DNA from 2 places in the Vibrio campbellii CAIM 519 genome. Region 2 is predicted to be linked to the other one. Evidence: riboswitches for the same ligand, from Rfam matches in the RefSeq annotation. Region 2 holds a riboswitch; the other holds the start of a gene.

Region 1 (11,035 bases), on a different replicon from region 2:
ACCATTAGACTCTCTTCTTCTTAAACCGATCTCTTTTATTTACTATATGTGTGTGGGTGCTTACTATCTTGTTAGTGACCATTAAATATAGGTCTTCATTTATAATCTCTGAATCTAAGCATTATGACTGCACATCTTTAAAAGATAACTGAGAATCATTATTAATATTTAGTTACACTCACATCAATTGGAATAATGGGTGACTAAATACATGGATATATCTCGTCGACGCTTTCTTCAATCTTCCTTAGCGATCTCTGCGCTTACCGTTCTGCCTGCATGTTCTCTATCTAGGGGCACTAACAAACAAGGTCAGCATATATACGACATCACTGCAGAGCCCTCTATTGCTGAATTGGTACCAGGATTTAATACGGATGTACTCGCGTTTAATGGATCGATTCCAGCTCCTACGATTCGTTGTCGCCAAGGCGAGAAAGTTATTATCCGATTTACCAACAAGCTTTCAGAGCCAACTACGATCCACTGGCATGGCTTGCGAATCCCTATTGAAATGGATGGTGTCCCTTTCTTGAGCCAGCCGCCTATCATGCCGGGTGAAACATTTGTTTATGAATTTACACCGCCAGATGCGGGCACATTTTGGTATCACCCACACATGAATAGCGTTAAGCAGCTTGGTATGGGGTTAGTTGGTCTAATTATCGTTGAAGAGGCTGAGCCCGTTCAGTTTAATGAAGAGCATGAAGTCGTTCTCAAGCATTGGCATTTAGACAAACAAGGTCAGTGGAAGAATCTAATGGTGCCGCGCTTGAGTGCACGCATGGGAACGCCAGGAGAGTGGAGTAGTGTTAATGGTGTTCATGAGCCTGTTTATGCGTTGAAGCAGAATGCTACCACACGTTTAAGAATTGCTAATGTCGATAACACCATTACTTACCCGATCGCTATAGAAGGCACAGAGGCTTGGGTTATTGCTATTGATGGGAATCCTGTTAAAACGCCTTATATGCTCACTCAACACAAAATTGGTCCGGGAATGAGGTTAGATGTCGGATTGATTGCTCCGAGGGCAGGAGAACGTGTTTATGTGCGTCAAATGAAAGGGCGCTTCCCATTCCCTTTGTGTGAGTTCGAAGTTGTTGAGTCTGACCTGCCGACCAATCAGAAACTGCCTTTATTGCCTCTTAACCCTGTGCCTGATCTTGATTTGGAAAATGCTGAGCAAATTGATTATGTGTTTGAATGGGAGGGGGCAGTCACTCCTGCCGATAAATCGGGCAAAGCGATACCTAAGTTTTGGCTAATGAATAAACGAGCTTGGGAGGGAATGAGCAAAGATAATATTCCTGCGCCGCTTTCAACATTGGAGGTGGGAAAAACCTATATCTTCAACCTTAAGAACGTCACCCAATATCATCATCCTATTCATCTTCATGGACATACATTTACCGTTCTTGAATTAGATGGCAAAAAACTCGATGAGCCGTTTCATACCGATACGGTCTTACTTGGAAAAAATGGCAGTGCGAAAGCGGCATTTGTTGCAGATAACCCAGGGCGTTGGATGTACCATTGTCATGTGATCGAACACATGAAGACGGGGTTGATGGGTTATATTGAAGTAAAGTGACTCCTGTAACTTTTTAAATCTTGATAAGTTTTAAGCGCTATACTTTGCTGAATTCTAAGATTGTATAATCACTATTGCCGTAAATTTGATTACAATGTCGCCATTAACTTTTCTGGGGGAATTATGGGGCAACTATCCATTTTGGGTTTTATTGCATTGGGTGGGGCATTTGGTGCATGTTCTCGTTACTTAATTTCTGAACTTTGTGTGATGCTACTTGGTCGTGGTTTTCCATACGGTACATTAACGGTTAACGTTGTTGGCTCATTTATTATGGGTCTACTAATTGCTGCGTTTGAAACTGAGTTAATGGTCACTGACCCATGGCGTCAAATTATCGGGCTTGGCTTTTTGGGCGCATTAACTACGTTCTCGACTTTCTCAATGGATAACGTGTTGCTTATGCAGCAGGGAGCTTTCTTTAAGATGGGATTGAACGTATTGCTGAATGTCGTGTTAAGCATTTCGGCTGCGTGGATTGGTTTCCAATTATTGATGCGTAGCTAGCAAAAACACTCAAATCTTCATCAGGTCGGCTTGGTTTAACCAAGCCGTTTTTATATACTGATCTCACTTGTCGGAGTGCCATAAGGCTGAGACCGTTAATTCGGGATCCGTTGAACCTGATCAGATTAGAATCTGCGAAGGGAACAAGAGAAGATATCTACACCAGAGTTCTATCTGGTTGACCTATCAAATATTCGAATGTTGTTATAGACGAAGAGCACTCGCTCGACTTGTCTTTAATTCGATTCCTCTTGTCGCATCTATCCGCCAAGCATTTTTATCCCAATACTTTTTATCTAAGCATAACAAAGCAAGGAAAAATGCTATGTCGAGTCGCAAGCAAGCGAGACTGGAAGCAAAACAGTTCATTGATACACTCTCGGTACAACCGTACCCAAATTCAAGCAAAGTCTACGTAGAGGGTTCACGTCCTGATATTCGTGTGCCAATGCGTGAAATATCACTCGCTGATAGCCTTATTGGAGGCACAAAAGAAGCGCCTATTTTCGAGCCTAATGAGCCAGTACGCGTTTACGATACCTCGGGTGTATACACAGATCCAGAACACACCATTGACCTCTACAACGGCTTACCTAAGCTGAGAGAAGGGTGGATTGAAGAGCGCTCCGATACTGAGCTACTTGATGAAGTAAGCTCGGTGTACACCAAAGAGCGCTTAGAAGACGAAACGCTAGACGATCTTCGTTACGGAAATCTACCACGTATTCGACGTGCCAAAGATGGGCAATGCGTGACTCAATTGCACTATGCTCGCCAAGGTATAATCACCCCAGAAATGGAATACATCGCTCTACGTGAAAATATGGGGCGTGCTCAATACCGTGATGAAGTGCTGAATCAACAACATCCGGGTCAAAGCTTCGGAGCGAATCTTCCAAAAGACATTACCGCCGAGTTTGTGCGTAAAGAAGTCGCCGAAGGTCGCGCGATTATCCCTTCTAATATCAACCACCCAGAATCCGAACCAATGATCATTGGACGTAACTTTTTGGTCAAAGTGAACGCCAACATCGGTAACTCATCGGTCACTTCTTCGATTGAAGAAGAAGTAGAGAAGTTAGTATGGGCAACGCGCTGGGGTGGAGATACCGTTATGGATCTCTCTACTGGACGTAATATTCACGAAACTCGCGAGTGGATTCTACGTAACAGTCCAGTTCCGATCGGTACCGTACCAATGTATCAAGCGCTTGAGAAAGTGAATGGTGTGGCGGAAAACCTTAACTGGGAGGTGATGCGCGATACTCTGATCGAGCAAGCAGAGCAGGGCGTTGATTACTTCACCATCCATGCCGGTTTACTACTGCGCTATGTACCGATGACAGCAAAACGCGTTACTGGCATCGTCTCTCGTGGTGGTTCTATCATCGCTAAATGGTGTTTAGCACATCACCAAGAAAGCTTCTTATATACTCACTTCCGAGAGATCTGTGAAATCTGTGCTAAGTATGATGTGGCACTTTCTCTCGGTGATGGTCTTCGTCCTGGTTCGGTTGCCGATGCTAACGACGAAGCGCAATTTGCAGAGCTTCGTACTCTTGGCGAATTGACCAAGGTTGCGTGGGAATACGACGTACAGGTGATTATCGAAGGTCCTGGTCATGTTCCAATGCATATGATCAAAGAGAACATGGAAGAGCAGTTAGAGCACTGTCATGAGGCTCCTTTTTATACCCTTGGTCCATTGACGACAGACGTCGCTCCAGGTTACGACCATATTACTTCAGGCATCGGCGCTGCCATGATTGGTTGGTATGGCTGTGCAATGCTTTGCTACGTAACTCCTAAAGAGCATCTTGGCTTACCAAACAAAGAAGATGTAAAGGTAGGTATGATCACTTACAAGCTTGCTGCGCACGCCGCTGATTTGGCGAAAGGACACCCTGGTGCACAAGTTCGTGATAACGCGCTTTCTAAGGCTCGCTTCGAGTTCCGCTGGGAAGACCAATTTAACTTGTCGCTCGACCCCGATACTGCTCGTGCCTTCCATGATGAAACCTTGCCTCAAGAGTCTGGAAAAGTTGCTCACTTCTGTTCGATGTGCGGACCAAAGTTCTGCTCCATGAAGATTTCGCAAGAAGTCCGAGAATATGCGAAAGACACTAAGCAAGTTGCTGCGGACCAAGCTATCTCAATCAAAATGCTAGATGATCCTCTTGAGGGGATGCGTCAGAAATCGCAAGAATTTAGAGACACAGGTTCTGAGTTATACCACCCTGCAGTACATGCCGAGGTAAGTGACTGATGAGCAAAATCCTTATTCCGTCATCATTGATTGAACTAACTGGTTTAGTTCAACAATGTTTGTTGTTGGCGAAAGAACAGGGTTTTAGCATCGAAGACGTTGAGTTGGGTGTGAGCCCAACTCAATCTATTCAGCTTGTTCGCAACCAACAGACCACACGCATAACGACAGATCTTGTTGATGGTTATGACTCCGAGCATGAGAGTTCATTTGTGCTCTACTACCGCTCTTCTTTATCGGTAGAAGCGTGTGCTAAGCAACCGTCGAAAGCGATTTATATTGGCATTGCTGATACGCAGGTATCCGATGAAAAAGAGAAAGTGCTTCAGTTTGATATCTGGCGTCACCCCATTAACAACGAAGTGAGAGCGCTTTCCGTTAAGTCCAAATTCAACGCAATGTTCGATCCCGAACATCACCTTGCTTGGATTGTAACGCTGACAGTCCTCGACTTTCCTATCGAAGATGCGTTAACACTTGCTCGAGGAATGCTAACTCAACAAGCGAATGTTTCACGTGAAACACTGTTGAATGACAACCTTGACGAGGGAAGATCTACTCAGTGGGCTGACCAATTTGATGATTTCCCCACACCTGTACTGGAGGATAACCGACTCGATATTCAAGTTGGTTGGTCTGCACAAGGGGAGTGCGTTAGCTTTCCAACTCTAACCAAGCAAAGTCTTGGGCTCTACCCAGTCGTTGATGATGTTGCTTGGATTGAACGTCTATTGCCACTAGGCATCAACACTATCCAACTGCGAATCAAGAACCCACAACAAGCCGATTTAGAACGACAGATCATTCGAGCAATTGAGCTAGGTCGTCAGTATCAAGCACAAGTGTTCATCAATGACTATTGGCAGTTGGCAATCAAGCATGGCGCTTATGGCGTTCACCTAGGACAAGAAGACATAGAAGAATCGAATTTGGCTCAGCTAACTAAAGCCGGTATTCGTCTTGGTCTTTCTACTCATGGATATTACGAACTACTGCGCATCGTACAAATTCATCCTAGCTACATCGCGCTAGGGCATATTTTCCCAACCACCACAAAACAGATGCCATCGAAACCACAAGGTTTAGTGCGCTTGGCACTGTATCAAAAGCTGATTGATAGCATTCCTTATACAAATACAGAGGCTGCTTTCCGTCCAGCAAAAGACAAAGCAGGTAGTGACTATGTGCTTGGCTTTCCGACGGTTGCGATTGGTGGTATTGACCAATCTAATGCAGCCCAAGTTTGGCAAACAGGTGTTTCTAGTTTGGCAGTTGTGCGAGCTATTACGTTGGCAGAATCACCTCAGTCCGTCATCGAGTTCTTCGCAAAACTGATGAAGGAAAGACAGCTAACGTTTACTGATCAGAATAGTGAATTGGCGCATAACAAGAGAGGCGAGCATGCTCACGGATAAGCAGTTTCTTCGCTATCAGCGCCAAGTCGCTCTGCCTGAAATTACCGAAATTGGGCAAGAACGTTTGAGCAAATCTCATGTGCTGATCATCGGTTGTGGTGGGTTAGGGAGCGCAGCGAGTTTGTACTTGGCATCCGCGGGTGTTGGTAAATTGGTTGTGGTCGATGACGATGAAGTTGATAGCAGTAACCTGCAACGCCAGATCATTTATCGCGAACAAGACCTCCAAGTTGCGAAAACAAAAGCGACTGTAAAGCAACTGAGTGACCTTAATTCTATGGTTCAAATTCGCGCTCTTAATAAGCGATTAGACAAAGCACAGCTGCAGCTTGAGGTGATGCTAGCGGATTTGGTGCTCGACTGCACCGATAACATGCCAACGCGCCAGCTAATTAACCAAGTTTGTTTCGAGCAAAATACGCCGCTCATCTCGGCGGCGGCAATTGGTTGGCAAGGCCAATTCGCTGTCTTTGATTACCAAACACCAAGTGAACAAGAAGCGCAGAGTAAAGCCTGTTACCGCTGTTTGTATCCGTTCGACGAATTACCGCAAACGCAAAAGTGCAGTGAGAGCGGTGTCGTTGGTCCGGTGGTGGGTACACTTGGCAACTACCAAGCGATAGCGGCAATTCAAAAACTGGCGACGGGAAAGTTTCATGTCGAGACTGCCAAGTTACACCTGTTCGATGGATTGAAGCTGCAATGGCAAACCATGGCGATAAGTAAAGATAAACAGTGCCAAGTGTGTGCTCAGATTTAGTTTACGAGTAATGGGCAGAATTAAGAGAGTTGGAAGCAATGACGTTATCAGAACAACAAACAACACAAATAACAGCTGCTGACTTAGATGTGATCACTATTGTCATCAATGACCAGTCACATCAAGTTGCCAGTGAGTCAAATCTACAGCAAATCATTAGTCAATTTGCGCTGCCTGAAATGGGCTGTGTTTTTGCAATTAATAACAATGTTGTGCCGCGCAGTGAGTGGGCTAGCACAGTTCTTTCACAGGGAGATAGCATCTCTTTGTTTCAAGCGATCGCAGGGGGTTAACGTCGATGCTTAAAATTGGTGATAAACAATTCGAATCAAGACTGTTCACGGGAACAGGGAAGTTTGCCAACAGCCGATTAATGGCAGAAACGATTCAAGTATCGGGTTCTCAACTTGCGACCATGGCGTTGAAGCGTGTGGATGTGAACGACCAACAAGACGATATTTTGCTGCCGTTAGTACAAGCGGGGGTGAACTTATTGCCGAACACCTCGGGTGCAAAGAATGCTAAAGATGCTGTGTTTGCTGCACGACTGGCGCGAGAAGCGTTGGGCACTAACTGGCTAAAACTGGAAATTCATCCAGACCCGAAGTACTTGATGCCAGATCCAATTGAGACACTTGCAGCCGCTGAGCAACTGGTTCGTGAAGGCTTTATTGTGCTTCCTTACTGTCATGCTGACCCGGTTCTGTGTAAACGATTGGAAGAAGTAGGCTGTGCTGCGGTCATGCCATTAGGTGCACCGATTGGTTCCAACAAAGGGATAGTTTCTCACGATTTCCTAGAGATTATTATCGACCAAGCTAATGTTCCTGTGGTTGTGGATGCGGGTATTGGCGCTCCTTCACATGCCGCGCGTGCGATGGAAATGGGTGCGGATGCTGTGCTCGTCAATACTGCGATTGCAGCTTCGAGCGATCCCGTTGCGATGGCGAAGGCATTTAAGTTGGCGGTAGAGTCGGGGCGTATGGCTTATGAAGCCGGACTTGCCGGTAAGGTTTCTCATGCGGTTGCGTCGAGTCCACTGACGTCATTCCTAAATGAGCTTTAGTCCTAGATTGGTTTAGCTATTAAGCGAGGAAAAAATGAGCTTCGTTGAACAATTTAAGCAGCTTAATTGGGATGACATTTCGATGTCGATCTATGCGAAAACGGCACAAGATGTCGAGCGAGCATTGAATAAACCCAAGCGTGATTTAGAAGACTTTAAAGCGCTAATTTCACCAGCGGCTGAAGCATACTTAGAGCAAATGGCGCAGCTGTCATACTCGGCAACTCGTAAGCGTTTTGGTAATACCATGTCGCTTTATATTCCATTGTACCTTTCTAACTTGTGCGCCAATGCTTGTACTTATTGTGGCTTCTCAATGGAGAATAGAATCAAGCGTCGTACCTTGAATAGGGACGAAGTGGCTGCAGAAGTTGAAGCTATTAAACGCATGAAGTTTGATAGCGTATTGCTGGTGACTGGCGAGCACGAAACCAAAGTGGGCATGAAATACTTTCGCGAAATGGTGCCGATGATTAAGCAACGCTTTAACTATTTAGCGATGGAAGTACAGCCGCTAGATCAAGACGAATACGCCGAGCTTAAGACATTGGGTTTGGATGCGGTGATGGTCTATCAAGAAACGTATCATCCTTCGACTTATGCCGAGCACCATTTGCGTGGCAATAAGATGGATTTCGAATACCGATTGGATACACCCGATCGTCTTGCAAAAGCGGGCATCGATAAGATCGGTATTGGCGCTTTGATAGGATTGGAAGAGTGGCGTACCGACTGCTTTTATGTGGCAGCGCACTTAGACTATCTTGAGCGCACGTATTGGCAGACTCGTTACTCTATTTCATTTCCGCGTTTGCGTCCTTGTGAGGGGGCCAGTTCTTTAAACGGAAAGCAGCCAAAATCAGTCATGACGGATAAGCAACTTGTTCAGTTGATTTGCGCTTATCGCTTGTTGAATCCAGAGGTGGAGTTGTCATTATCGACTCGTGAATCACCCAAGTTCAGAGACAATGCATTGCCGTTAGGCATCACCAGTATGTCTGCTGCATCGAAAACTCAGCCGGGGGGTTATGCGATGGATGATGTTGAACTCGAGCAGTTTGAGATCAGCGATGAGCGAAGCGCGGGTTCTGTGGAAGATATGATTCGAGCCAAAGGATTTGACCCTGTATGGCGAGATTGGCACTCAGCGTATTCTGGTTAAGTAGCAAAGAAAGCCACTGGTCATCGTTATGTTTCACGTGAAACATAGGCAAAAAAAGAGGGTTGATGCAAAACATCAACCCTCTACTTTTTTCTAGCTTCTAGCTTCTAGCTTCTAGCTTCTAGCTTCTAGCTTCTAGCTGTGTGCTACTGGTAGCGTTGCTTGACGAAGCCACTCTTTCACATCACCTTCAATCAGCGGGCTGATCTCATCCCATACTTTATGATGGTAGTCATTCAGCCAAGCAAGTTCTGGGCGAGTTAGCATATCTACGTTGATATTGCGCTTGTCGATTGGACAGCGTGTTAGCGACTCAAATGACAGAACAGGGAAGTCACCGTTAGTTGGTGTTTCAACAACAAGCTCTAGGTTTTCAATACGTATACCAAACGCATCTGCACGGTAATAACCTGGCTCGTTGGACAACACCATACCTTCTGTTAGAGGCACGTCGATTTGCTTCTTCGAAATGCTCGCTGGACCTTCATGAACACTTAGGAAGTGACCAACCCCGTGACCAGTACCGTGATCGTAATCGTAGCCTTCCGCCCACAGGTGCTGACGAGCTAGCGTATCGATTTGGTAACCACGTGTGCCTTTCGGGAAGCGTGCACGAGCAACACCGATGTGACCTTTTAGCGCGAGAGTGAATTGTTTAATCATCTCTTGTGAAGGCTGACCGATCGCAATAGTACGCGTGATGTCTGTTGTGCCATCTAGGTACTGACCGCCTGAATCCACTAGGTAAAGTGTGTTCAGCTCTAGCTTGCCAGGTTCAGGTTGGTTCTCGTGGTTGTAGTGACACATCGCTGCATTGCCACCTGCTGCCGAAATAGTATCGAAGCTAAGATCCATAAGTGTTGGGTCTTCGCTACGGAACGCTTCCAGTTTGTCTGCCAACGTCGCTTCATCATGCAGGTTACCCGCAACGACTTCCGCATCTAACCAAGATAGGAACTTACTCATCGCCACGCCATCACGGATATGACACGCTTTCATACCTGCGATTTCAACTGCGTTTTTCGCCGCTTTTGGCATTAGGCATGGGTCAGCCTTACTCACCACTGACGCGCCAGCATTTTGTAGAACCAGCTTAAACCATGCGTTACTTGTCGCAGGGTCAACCAGTACATTCTTGCCAGTTAGAGTTTCTAGTCGTGCTTGCAATGCTTCTGGGTGATGAACTGTTACGCCTGCACCTACGTGAGCGTCAAACTCAGCAGGTAGGCGAGCTGGATCTAGGAAGTATTCTACGCTTGAATCTGAGTGCAGGATCGCGTGAGAAAGCAGAACTGGTAGGCGTGATACATCTAGACCACGAACGTTGAGCAACCAACAGATAGAATCAAGTGCTGTTATCACTGCGCTGTCTGCGCCGGCTTTTTTCACCAGTTCTGCGATTTCTTGGCGTTTGCTTTCACTTGATTGGCCAACTGCTTCTGTTGCCATTAGGCGAACATCAGAAACCACAGGAGCAGGGCGGTCGTGCCACAGCTCATCAATTGGGTTGCTGTCGAGAATCTTAAGCTCAAGTGCACCTGCAAGTTTTGCTTGTGCCATGTCTAGCCAAGCAGAGTTGTGCATGCGAGGGTCGATTGCCACAGAGGCGCTATTTGCAAGATGGTCTTTAATCCAATCTAGTGCAGGCTCTTCAATCAGGTGACGGTATTCGAATAGATCAGCAGGAACCTGCTTAGTGACTTGTACCGTGTAGCGACCATCAACAAAGATAGCGGCTTTGTCTTTGGTGATTACCGCAGCACCAGCAGAACCGGTAAAACCAGTTAGCCAATGTAAACGCTCGTTGTGCGCTGGTACGTATTCGCCCAAGTACTCGTCTTCATGAGGGACAAGTAGGGCATCAATATTATGTTGTGCTAGCCATTCGCGAATTGCATTCACGCGGGTTTGGGTATCGTTGTGCATCTGTGTTATTCCTTCAAATTACCGCTCCTTCATGCTCAGGTGTGGGAGCTGTTTCCATCTGCTTCATGCAGTTTACGATTCCATTGAGGTTCGCAATCACTTCAATAGAGTCGGAGTACAACAGGCCATAGATGAGCCAAAAAGGACTATCGACTGTTAAGCTACTCATTTTACCGTAAGAGCGCAAATCGCGTCCGGGATTTTTATCTAAGATGATCGGTTTTTTGCGTGATCATGGTACGTAGCCAAGTTAAAGCCGGGTCATTTTCTCTGTCTCGGTGCCAGAACAAAGTGTAAGCCATTGGCGGGAATTCGAGTGGCAGCGGCAGCAATGCCATG
Region 2 (11,035 bases):
CCCAATCATGAGCCCACTAGGTACGCCAAGTGGTAAATTCGAGATCTTCTCTAAGACGATTGAAGGCTACCAGCTTGAAGATTGTCCTCCACACCCAACATGGATGGAGTCACAGAGTACACAGGTAATGCAACAGATGGCGAGCTTCAGCTAATGACGGCGCACACGGCGCATCGTCTACACAGCCAGTTCAACTACGCGAAGATTCGTGAAGAGTACGCGATTGCTGACCGTGAGCCAATTTCTATCCACCCAGAAGACGCAAAATCGCGTGGTATTAAGACCGGCGATCTTGTTCGTGCCTTCAATGGCCGTGGTCAAGTTCTAGTTGGTGCATTGGTTACCGATGGCATCAAGCAAGGTTCAGTATGTATTCACGAAGGTGGCTAGCCAGATCTAGATCCGAAAACAGGCATCTGTAAAAACGGTGGCTGTAACGTTCTAACGCTCGATATTCCAACCTCTCGCCTTGCGAACGGTTGTGCGGCGAAATCTGCATTGGTTCGTATCGAGAAGTACGAAGGCCCAGTGCTAGAGCTAACGGCATTTACACCGCCTAAGAACGGTTAAGCTCAGTCAGAACCAAAGATACAAAACTAAAGAAGCCAGCAACTTGCTGGCTTCTTTTTTCTCTATTTTTTAAGGCGTTTACTTGATTGCTAAGGTAAAAAAAGGCGCTCTTTTAGTTATTTGAAATCTAGGCAGTAAGGTAAATACCACAGCGACAAACACCACTGAACCAATCAAGTCCTCAATCCGGTGCATGCCGAGCCACAAGCGACTGTACGCCACGCCCATTGCCCACACCCATAAGGTAGCGGCAGAGAAATAGCACTTGTTTTGCAAAAATAACCCACCAAAGAAGGCTAAACAGATAGAAACGAAAATCGTATGACCAGATGGGAAAGAGTAATCTTTTTCACCTTGCCAGTGGCGAGTACGCCATTCGCTGACTTTCTCAGAAATTTGCCCAATAACATTCGCTTGCTGAGCGGTTTCTAGTTGATAAAACGCTTCTGGATGCTCAATCAATTGCTCTGCGGCAAGCAATTCGGTGTAGGGACGCGGGCTTTCTGTCATCAGCTTTAAGCCTGTTTTGCTGGCAAAACCAATCACTAGTAACAATCCCAGCATGGAGAGTTTTTGCATCCAGTCAGACTGGCTTGGCTTGAAGCGGTAAAGTGATAACACCAACAGCGTTAGAGTGATCAAAAAGCCTTTACTGCCCGCAGAGTCGGTTAGCAGAGTAAAGAGAATGCCTGTGCCGTCAGAAACGTGAGAAGTAAGATCGTGATACGAGGCAAACAGCGAAAGTGGGATGATGCCAAGAATGAACAAGGCGAGCATCATCAAACCGTATTTTTTAGTTTTCATGAAAAGTCATACAGCAGTCGAAAATAGGCGGCTATCTTACGACAATCGATGTGACAAACTTATCAACGCTCTGTCAATTCGGTCTTGAAAGTGACATTGCAGGTCTCCGTTGTGAAAGGAGGGGCTGTTGAAAGTACTGAAAGGCAAACGCGCTCATCCACAAGCGCTTTGTTCAGGAGTGAGCAAGGTTAGCTCATCAAACCCAATAGATACTCCGACGCGGCTTTTGGATCTTCCGCGTGGCAAATTGCTGAAACCAAAGCCAAGCCATGAACACCGGTGGCGCTAAGCTGCGGAATGTTACTTTCGTTAATGCCGCCAATGGCAACAATCGGCAGTGAAGTCGTCTCTAACGCCATTTTCAACCCATCAATACCCCAATGCTTTTTGGTGTTGGTTTTGGTTGGCGTCGCGAAGATCGCACTCAAACCGATGTAATCAATCGGCAGAGAGTCGGCTTCTGCAAGCTGCTCTTCATTTTCGATAGATAAACCGAGAATTTTGTTTGGGCCAATCAACTCACGAGCAATGATTGCTGGCATGTCTGATTGCCCGAGGTGGACCCCATCAGCATCGACAGCCAGTGCAACATCAACGCGGTCATTGATGATCAAAGGCACATCGGTATCTTTAAGGATGTTTTTGACGGCTTGAGCTCGTTCGATAAACGCACGCACATCACCGTGTTTTTCGCGGACTTGTACCATGGTCACGCCACCTTCCACGGCTTTTTTCACAACACGCTTTAGTGTGGCTAAATCTTGTTGGTCATCGGTGACCAAATATAAACGATAGGCGTTCATTGGGTTTCCTTTAAGCCTCTCATTGAAAGAGGATTGAGAGGCTAGTGTTAAAAGAGATAAAAGCTTATTGCACGTGCAGCTTTAGGCGTTTGGCCAGTGTTTCTTCATCCAACTGATAAAGCTCATCCAACAAGTTTATTTGCAGGCTACCTGGGCCGCGAGCTTGTTCCGCTGCAATCTCTCCAACAACGCCTAGTACCGCCGCTGCAGCAAGTCCGGTGTTATCACCAACAGCAGCAAAAGCGCCTGTAAGAGCCGTTAGCGTACAACCCATTCCGGTTACGTATGGCATCATCTCGTGACCGTTGTTTAGCTGCACAGTTTGCTCTTTCGTGACGATGTAATCAGTCTCGCCAGAAATCACCACACTTGCACCATACTCTGCGACTAAGAAGTTCGCTGCGCCAAGTGCTGTGTCGCTGCTGTCTAACGCATCGACGCCTTTGCTTTGTGCTTGCTCGCCAGCGAGTGCAATGATTTCTGAGGCGTTACCACGAATGATCAGCTTATTTGCAAGGCGAGCGATCTCACGTGATGTCTCTGTACGTAGTGAGCTTGCTCCGCAACCGACTGGGTCGAGTATAACGATTTTACCATTGGTATTGGCTTGCTCTACGGCATAGCTCATACGCGGTGTCCAAACGCTGTCTAGGGTACCGATGTTGATAACCAGTGCGCCAGCGAACGACATCATCTCTGCCATTTCCTGCTTGGAGTGCGCCATGATTGGAGAAGCACCGATGGCCAATAGCGCGTTTGCCGTGTTGTTCATCACCACGTAGTTTGTGATGTTGACGACTAACGGCTTTTGCTGGCGCACTGCGGTTAATGCTTCGGTGATTTGTTCAATTAGCATGAGACTCTCCGATTAATCTTGCTGAGCGTTCAGGCCTTGTTGCCAGAATGCCACTTCCATACGCGTTGCAGTTTTGAATACCTGAATCAGGTTTTGACCGCGCTGGCTATTGATATCGATTTCCGCCAATAACTGATTAAAGTGTTCTGCACCTTTTGCGACACCAGATTGGAATTCCTCACCACCGTAGAGGTTGATCCAACTTGCGTATGGATTGCCTTCGAGTACTGTCTTTTCATCTTCAATCAGCATCTTACCGATAACGGCATAACCGATAGAGCAAGGAGCAAGTGCTGCGTAAAGATCAACAAGATCGCCCGTCATGCCAGCATCCAATACGTAGCGGGTGTAAGCCACAGTGCCGAAATCTTCTGGCTCGCTTTCTAGGTCGGACTCCGTCAGCCCCCATTGCTCACAGTAAGTCACGTGGTGGGCGATTTCAGAATCGAGCAATGCATGTACGCTTGGGAGAGCGCGGCGCATGTCATCCAAAGTACGCGCTTTGTAGATCGCTAATGCGTAAGCTCGGGCGTACTGCTTTAGGAAAAGAAAATCCTGTTTTAGGTAATGCAGAAAGCAAGGCTGAGCCAGAGTGCCTTGCGCCAATTGCTGCACGAAAGCATGCTCAGTGTATTCTTGCCAATCTTGGCGGCAAGCGTCGATCAAATCTTGGTATTTCATTATGGGTATCTCGTTATCAAAAGACCCTAGGCTTGGATCCTAAGGTCAGTAGAATTAGTCAAAGCTCGGTACGTAATCTTTCGCTTTTGGCAGTGTTTCGATGATTTTTTGTGAATACATGAATTTGGCATAATCATCGTAGCGTTTCAGATCTACTGCAGATGGACGAAGAGCGAAACGAGTTAGCGTGTCGTTCCAAGCGCGTTGGTTAAGCTCGTTGTTGAGGGTGTCTGGTGAATAAGCCACGAACTCTTTCCACGACTCATTTGGATGGTTAACGATGTAAGTGGTTGCTTGCTCTAGCGCTTTGTTGAATGCCTTGATGGCTTCTTTGTCGTAGGTTTTTGCATTGGCTACGAAGACTAACTCGTCATACGCTGGTACTCCGTGTTCTTCAGGGAAGAAGGCCTTAGCTTTATAACCTTCTAGTGCAAGTTGGTTGGTTTCGAAGTTACGTAGACCGCCCCAAATCGCATCCACCTTGCCAGACGCAAGAGACGAAGACAGTGCCCATCCTACGTTGATGATTTGTACGTCAGAAAACTTCACGTCCTCTTGAGCTAGCATGGTGCCGATAGTCGCTTCTTCGTTGCCTGCGATCGCAATACCGATCTTCTTGCCTTTCAAGTCGCCAAGGTTTTCATTCTTACCGTTGTCCAACACCATCAGCGTGTTGAGTGGCGTAGCAATCAAAGTCGCAGAGCGGATTAGTGGCAAACCAGCTGCGACATCGATAGTTAGGCTTGGTTGGTAAGAAATCGCCATGTCGACTTTACCCGCCGCGACCAACTTAGGTGGCGTGCTTGGATCTGCGGGCTCCTGAATGTTGACCTTCAAACCTTGTTCTTTGAAGTAACCACGCTCTTTGGCAATAACGATAGGACCATGGTTTGGATTGACGAACCAATCCAACATCAGTGTCATCTCTTTTTCAGCGGCAAGCACGTTGGTTGATACCACTGAAGCGAGTAGAGCAGCAGCGCTCATAAGTTTGTTTTTATTCACGGGTTCTTCCTTTTCTTTCCCAATTTCCTTTGGTTATTTTTTGCAATTACTTGCTTTCCCAAGGGATGGCTTTTTTCAATAATTTATCGGTGATGAAGTAGAGTGCGATAGACAGCACGGCGAGGATAAACAGCGCCGCAAACATCTCATCAATGATCATGCGAGCGTTGGCTTGGAGCATCAGATAACCCAAGCCTTCACTTGAACCTACCCACTCACCGACCACTGCTCCAATGGGCGCAATAACGACGGCAACACGAATACCTGAGGCTAAAGTTGGTAGGGCGGCAGGCAATTGAATATGACGAAGTAGCTGCCATTTAGACGCGCCCATGGTCTTGGCAAGATCGAGGTAACCTGTTGGTGTATTGCGTAAGCCGTCGTAGCAACATGTCGTGACGGGGAAAAAGATGATGATCGCCGCCATGACGACTTTCGACGCAATGCCGTAACCAAGCCAAAGCATGAGCACTGGCGCGATGGCGAACACAGGGATCGCTTGGCTAGCAATCAGAATGGGCAGTAACCAACGCTTCAGCGGCTCAAACATCAGCATTTGCAATGCGAACAGCAAACCCATCGACAATCCAAGCGCTAAGCCAAGTAAGATCTCTTGCGCGGTAACCCAAGTATGTTTGAGCAAGACATCGTAACGAGTGACCAATCTATCCAGCACTTCAATTGGTGAAGGTAAGATGAAGCTTGGCATGTCGAATATCACAACAACCAACTGCCACAATCCCAAGATCACCGCTGTGCTGATGACTAAGCGCAGAGCCGGATGGGTCACGCGTTCTTTTATACTAATACGTGTCGAAACGGAGTTGTACTGAGTCATATCACTCATAGTCTTTCTCCAATTGATCCAAAATCGCTTGTTGTAGCGCCGCGCATTCTCCATCGAGAACTCGTGGAGGCGTAGAACCCGGAACAATTAAGTGCTGAGCTTGCGCAGGCGTGCCTTGCAGTACATAGAGTTGGTGAGCCAATCGCACCGCTTCTTGTGGGTCGTGGGTAATAAGAACAACCGTCTTATCTTTCAGTAATTCGGCAGACAAGGTTTGCAACTTATGGCGAGTAACCGCGTCCAACGCAGAGAAAGGCTCATCCATCAGAACTAGAGGCTTGTCTTGCATCAGAGTGCGGGCAAGGGCTACACGCTGTCTCATGCCGCCAGAGAGCTGAGCTGGCTTAGCATCCGCGTAATCGGCGAGTCCCACTTGGCTTAGTAAAGTCAGTGCTCGTTGTTTATTTTGCTCTGGTGATTGGTCTTGAGAAAATCGAGAACTTAGGCAGACGTTGTCTAACACATTTAACCACGGCAACAACAAGTCTTGTTGTGCCATGTAGGCGATACGTTCGTGCAGAGCGATGCCATCCGTTGTGGTTAATTCACCATGCCATTCGACTTTGTCGTCTAACAAACCCGCTAGATAACGAAGGATCGTCGTTTTTCCGCAACCACTACGACCAAGTAACACAGTCCATTGATTGGCAGGGATGGTCATACTCAACCCTGATAATGTTGGTGTTTGGCTGTCTTTGTATTGTAGACTTGCTTCGGTAAGCTGAATGCCGAGTGCATTAGCGCACATCTTTACTTTTCCCAAAATTAGGACCTGCAAAAAAGTGGTTCACAGGGCCGTGACCTTTACCGACATCCAATTCGTCTGCGTGCGCGATAGCTTGGCTAATGTACTGCTTACCAAGGTGCACTGCTTTGTGCAGGTTGTTGCCTTGGCCAAGGTAAGACGCGATAGCAGAAGACAGCGTGCAGCCAGTGCCATGGGTGTTTTTGGTTGGAAAGCGTTTAGCGCTGATTAACTCGGTGCTGTCTTGCATGATCAGCAGATCGTTGCTGTTTTCGTCTTTTTCTAAGTGGCCGCCTTTTAACAGCACCGCTTTTGCACCGAGCGCGCGTAAATCAGCAATCATATCGTTCATTTCAGATTCTGACTGAGGGACTGGCTTACCCGTCAAGGCTGCGCCTTCTGGTAGGTTAGGGGTAATGATGTCTGCGAGCGGAATCAATTCTTCTTTTAAAGTGCTGATTGCCGATTGTTCCAGTAATAGATCACCGCTGGTGGCCACCATTACAGGGTCAATCACGAGGTGTTTTGGTTGGTATTGTTTAATTTTGTTGGCAACGACTTTGATGATGTTGGAGTCGGCCAGCATGCCTACTTTGACTGCAACGATGTTGAGGTCGGTAAATACCGCATCAAGTTGGCTCTCTACATGGTCGAGAGGAATGGGGAAAATCGCAGAAACGCCTTGGGTATTTTGCGAGGTGATAGCGGTAATCACCGAACAGGCAAAGCTGCCAGTCGCGGACATCGCTTTAATATCTGCTTGAATGCCTGCGCCGCCGCCGCTGTCAGAACCTGCAATCGTCAACACAATCGGTGTATCTATTGAAGTTGTAGCGTGTGGTTGGGTTAATTGTTTTTCTTGGCTTGACTGCTGCGCCATGGTCGCTCCTATTACAGACGTAAAGGAACTGACTTGGCCATTGAAGATCTGTGTATGGATCTGTTGAGGCTAGCTGCGTCGATACAGATTTGAGGCAGGCTAGTGGCAAAGTGATGATAGTTCCCTACGTCAGTGCTAACTGAATCAGGTTCAACGGGTCTCGAATTTCGATCTCAGCCGATGCATAAACTGCAAGGGCCCCCCGACTATTTCGTTATGATAATAGCAGTTCACTCAGTTACGGTGCACGTGTTTTTTCCGGCTAAGAGGGGGCAATCGATTAAATATGAGACTTGAGAGCGGTAACGAGAGAACCAAATTTAGAGTAAATGACGTGCTGCATTGAAATTGGCAGTTCAAGACACTATCTAATAATGAGATATCGACATAATACGTAACGAATCGTTCTTTGATTTAGCAAGGATTAGCACAAAACAAGGTTAAAAAAGTGTTAATATTTAACGCGTTGCCAATATGTCTTTGGGTCATTCAATTTATGATATGACTTTAATAAACAGGGTCTAACTCAAAGATGGGGAAGGCTAGGACGATCAGCGAGCAAGGAGATTTCATGCTTAATTCTGTAACAGCGAAAGCGGTGATCGATCATGCCCTCTTTTTAGGGGCTGATTTCGCTGAGCTATTCGTTGAACACCATCAAACCAACACTGTCCAGATCGCATCTGGTGAGGTGGACAAGGTTAACTCGGGTATCGATTTTGGTATCGGTATTCGTCTCTTCTTCGGTCATAAAGTGCTTTACGGTTACACCAACAGCACAGATGAAGCCGAACTAAAACGCGTAACTTCACTGCTTGCAGCAAAAGACAAGCGTGAGCAAATCGCCTCAGCAGGTTCTCTCAACCTGAACCGCTACCCAATTCAACATGGATGTCGTATGCCACTTGGCAAAGACGCGAACCTAGATTCTAAAATCGCTTTCCTATTGCAAGTAGACCAAGCCGCACGCGCAGAGAGTGAACATATCAGCCAGTTCATTGGCAGTGTGCTTCAGCGCGAACAACAAGTGTCTATCTTCAACTCTGAAGGTCTACACGTTGACGATACTCGTCACTACATCCGAGTTGCTGGTAATACTGTCGCGCAAAAAGGTAATGAGCAGTCTTCTGGTATGGAAGGTCCAGGCGCTCTTGCTGGTTGGGAGTTCAGTGAACAACTTGATGCGAAAGAGCTAGGTCAAACTATCGCGCAGCAAGCGTTAGTAAAACTTGGTGCAGATGCGTGCCCATCGGGTGAAATGCCAGTGGTAATTGGTAACGGCTTTGGCGGCGTTATCTTCCACGAAGCTTGTGGTCACTTGCTAGAAACCACTTCGGTTGCGAAGAAAGCGTCAGTATTCCACGACAAGATGGGCGAAATGATTGCTCACACCGCAGTGAATGCTGTCGATGATGGCACCATGACCAACGAATGGGGCTCGATTCACGTTGATGACGAAGGCATGAAGACTCAGCGCACTCAATTGATCAAAGACGGTAAGCTAACCAGCTTTATGGTCGATAAAATGGGTGGCATGAAGACAGGTTACGAACCTACTGGTTCTGGTCGTCGTCAAAACTACAAGTTCGCACCAACCTCACGCATGCGTAACACCTTTATCGAAGAAGGCGAGCATTCACTCGATGACATGCTGGCAGGTATTGAACGCGGCATCTATGCGAAGAAGATGGGCGGCGGCTCGGTTCAACCGGGAACGGGCGAGTTCAACTTTGCCGTTCGTGAAGCTTACCTCATTGAAAATGGCAAAATCACCAAGCCTCTGAAAACAGCAACGCTGATCAGCACGGGTCCAAAAGTGCTGAAAGAAATTAGTATGGTCGGCAAAGACATGGCGCTTGCGCCTGGCATGTGTGGTTCCGTGAGTGGTTCAGTGCCAACAACAGTCGGTCAGCCAACGCTGAAAGTAGATAACATTCTGGTAGGAGGCGGTAACTAATGAGCCAAGAAAAACAACTTCTTAATGCGGTTGATTACGTCCTATCAGAAGCAAAGCGTCAAGGCGCAGAAGCGGACGTCATTGTAAACCGCAACAGCAGCTTTTCTCTAAAAGCGAACCAAGGGCAGTTGGATGAGTACAAAGTAAGCTCAAGCCAAGTTCTGGGTGTTCGTGTTGTGAAAGATGCGCGTGTCGCAACGAGCTACTCTGAATCGTTAGAACAACCGAGCTTAGATTTGATGCTGACTAATGCACTGCAAAGCGCTCGTTTTTCCAAGCAAGACGAACACCAGACCATTAGTTGCGTGAACAGCCAAATCACGACTGACGTGGCTGAGATTGCTCAAGAAGACACAACTTCGGTTGATGAAAAGATTGAAATGTCTCTCGCTCTTGAGCAAGGCGTAGTCGCTCTGCCTCACGCTTCTAGCGCACCCTACAATGGTTACAGCGATGGCGAAACACAATTAATCATTGCCAATACACAAGGCTCGTTGTGCCAACACTTCGAACGCTCGTTCACTTGTTACGCGTACACCTTGTTTGAAAAAGACGGCAAACAGTCGATGGCTGGGCAAATGTCACTTGGTCGTCGTTTTGATGAGTTGAACCCCGCTTACTGTATCGAAGGTGGTTACAACCTTGCTCGTGATCTTCTTGACGGTGCTCCGGTTGCGACGGGTAACTACCCAGCAATTTTCCATATCAATGCGCTAACAAGTTTGTTCGGTGCTTTTGGCAGTGCTTTCTCTGGCGTAAGCGCTATGAAAGGCATTACGCCATTGGGTGACAAGCTTGGCCAACGTATTGCGAGTGATTTGATTACCTTTACCGACGCGGCCTACATGCCAAATGGTATGGCAATTTCGGGCTTTGATAGTGAGGGTTTTGCTACTCAAGACAACGTCATGATTGCTAATGGTGAATTGAAAACTTTGCTACACAACAGCCAGACGGCGAGTTACTTGGGCGCAGTATCTACCGCAAGTGCTGCTCGCGGTGCAAAATCGAGCTTAGACGTATCAGCGAATCACAAAGTGATTGCGACAGGCAACAGCAGTGCGTCAGAAGTGAAAGCGGGTGAGTACCTAGAGTTAGTTGAACTGCAGGGTGTTCACTCTGGCGCGGATGCAGTGAGTGGTGATTTCTCGTTTGGCGCGAGTGGCTTCTTGTGTCGTGATGGTGAGCGCATTCAACCAGTACGTGGTATTACGGTTGCGGGTAACTTCTACAAGATGCTGCAAGAAGTTGAGGCAGTAGGTGATACTCAGCTTATTAGCGATAGTCGCACCTTCTTTGCTCCAGACGTACGCTTTGCCCGTTTGAGAATTGGTGGTAAATAACCCCAGCATTCCTATAGAAACAAAAAAGAGGACTCAATGGAGTCCTCTTTCTTTTATAGAGTGATTAACTCGCGAGAATTAAAACTCGCGGATGTCCAACTCATTGTGGATCAATACCACACACTGAGAAGCGAAAAGCATCTTAGGACCTAAGCTGATCTTCTCTGTGCCAAGGCGCTTCAAGCTGTTATAAGACTTCTTCGGCATCGGAATATGGTCAGTTAGCAAGAAACATGGGTTTCCACCGATTTCAGCATCACGAACAAATTCGCCTTTTTTATCCAACATATATAGTTGGTGATCTTCTGCCAGTTCTTGCACTAGGCGTTCAAAGCTGACGGTACGAACGGTGATACCAGACTCGACTTCACGAAGCTGCTCTTTACCCATACCAACAGAAGCGTCTAAAGCGCGAGCCACTGCTGCGATCAAGGTTGACTCATGGAAGCCGCCAATGTTGGTGATGTCGTTGGAGCGAATGGTAATGGTACGTGAGAAATCTTTTGTGCTTTCTAAAACCAAGTGAACAACCACATCTTCACGG

Evidence for each region. Region 2 has a riboswitch for thiamine pyrophosphate ahead of thiD (bifunctional hydroxymethylpyrimidine kinase/phosphomethylpyrimidine kinase). Riboswitches for the same ligand answer to the same signal wherever they lie in the genome.
Region 1: linked by a shared signal. The riboswitch ahead of thiC (phosphomethylpyrimidine synthase ThiC) and the one ahead of thiD (bifunctional hydroxymethylpyrimidine kinase/phosphomethylpyrimidine kinase) in region 2 are both predicted to bind thiamine pyrophosphate.

The regions. Positions count from the first base shown of each region.
Region 1 covers NZ_CP015863.1:27,634-38,668, reverse strand. Annotated here, with positions in the region: gene A8140_RS00185 (multicopper oxidase family protein) at 212-1,594, shown strand; gene crcB (fluoride efflux transporter CrcB) at 1,718-2,101, shown strand; TPP riboswitch at 2,163-2,261, shown strand; gene thiC (phosphomethylpyrimidine synthase ThiC) at 2,427-4,367, shown strand; gene A8140_RS00170 (thiamine phosphate synthase) at 4,367-5,782, shown strand; gene A8140_RS00165 (HesA/MoeB/ThiF family protein) at 5,769-6,542, shown strand; gene thiS (sulfur carrier protein ThiS) at 6,581-6,835, shown strand; gene A8140_RS00155 (thiazole synthase) at 6,841-7,608, shown strand; gene thiH (2-iminoacetate synthase ThiH) at 7,643-8,770, shown strand; gene A8140_RS00145 (aminopeptidase P family protein) at 8,906-10,696, opposite strand; gene A8140_RS00140 (LysR substrate-binding domain-containing protein) at 10,900-11,035, opposite strand, start outside.
Region 2 covers NZ_CP015864.1:1,416,561-1,427,595, reverse strand. Annotated here, with positions in the region: partial or broken gene A8140_RS25935 (molybdopterin dinucleotide binding domain-containing protein) at 1-570, shown strand, start outside; gene A8140_RS22610 (phosphatase PAP2 family protein) at 649-1,374, opposite strand; gene thiE (thiamine phosphate synthase) at 1,563-2,177, opposite strand; gene thiM (hydroxyethylthiazole kinase) at 2,242-3,033, opposite strand; gene tenA (thiaminase II) at 3,046-3,714, opposite strand; gene A8140_RS22590 (ABC transporter substrate-binding protein) at 3,769-4,719, opposite strand; gene A8140_RS22585 (ABC transporter permease) at 4,766-5,566, opposite strand; gene A8140_RS22580 (ABC transporter ATP-binding protein) at 5,559-6,314, opposite strand; gene thiD (bifunctional hydroxymethylpyrimidine kinase/phosphomethylpyrimidine kinase) at 6,304-7,191, opposite strand; TPP riboswitch at 7,296-7,406, opposite strand; gene A8140_RS22570 (TldD/PmbA family protein) at 7,763-9,148, shown strand; gene A8140_RS22565 (TldD/PmbA family protein) at 9,148-10,491, shown strand; gene trmY (tRNA (pseudouridine(54)-N(1))-methyltransferase TrmY) at 10,570-11,035, opposite strand, start outside.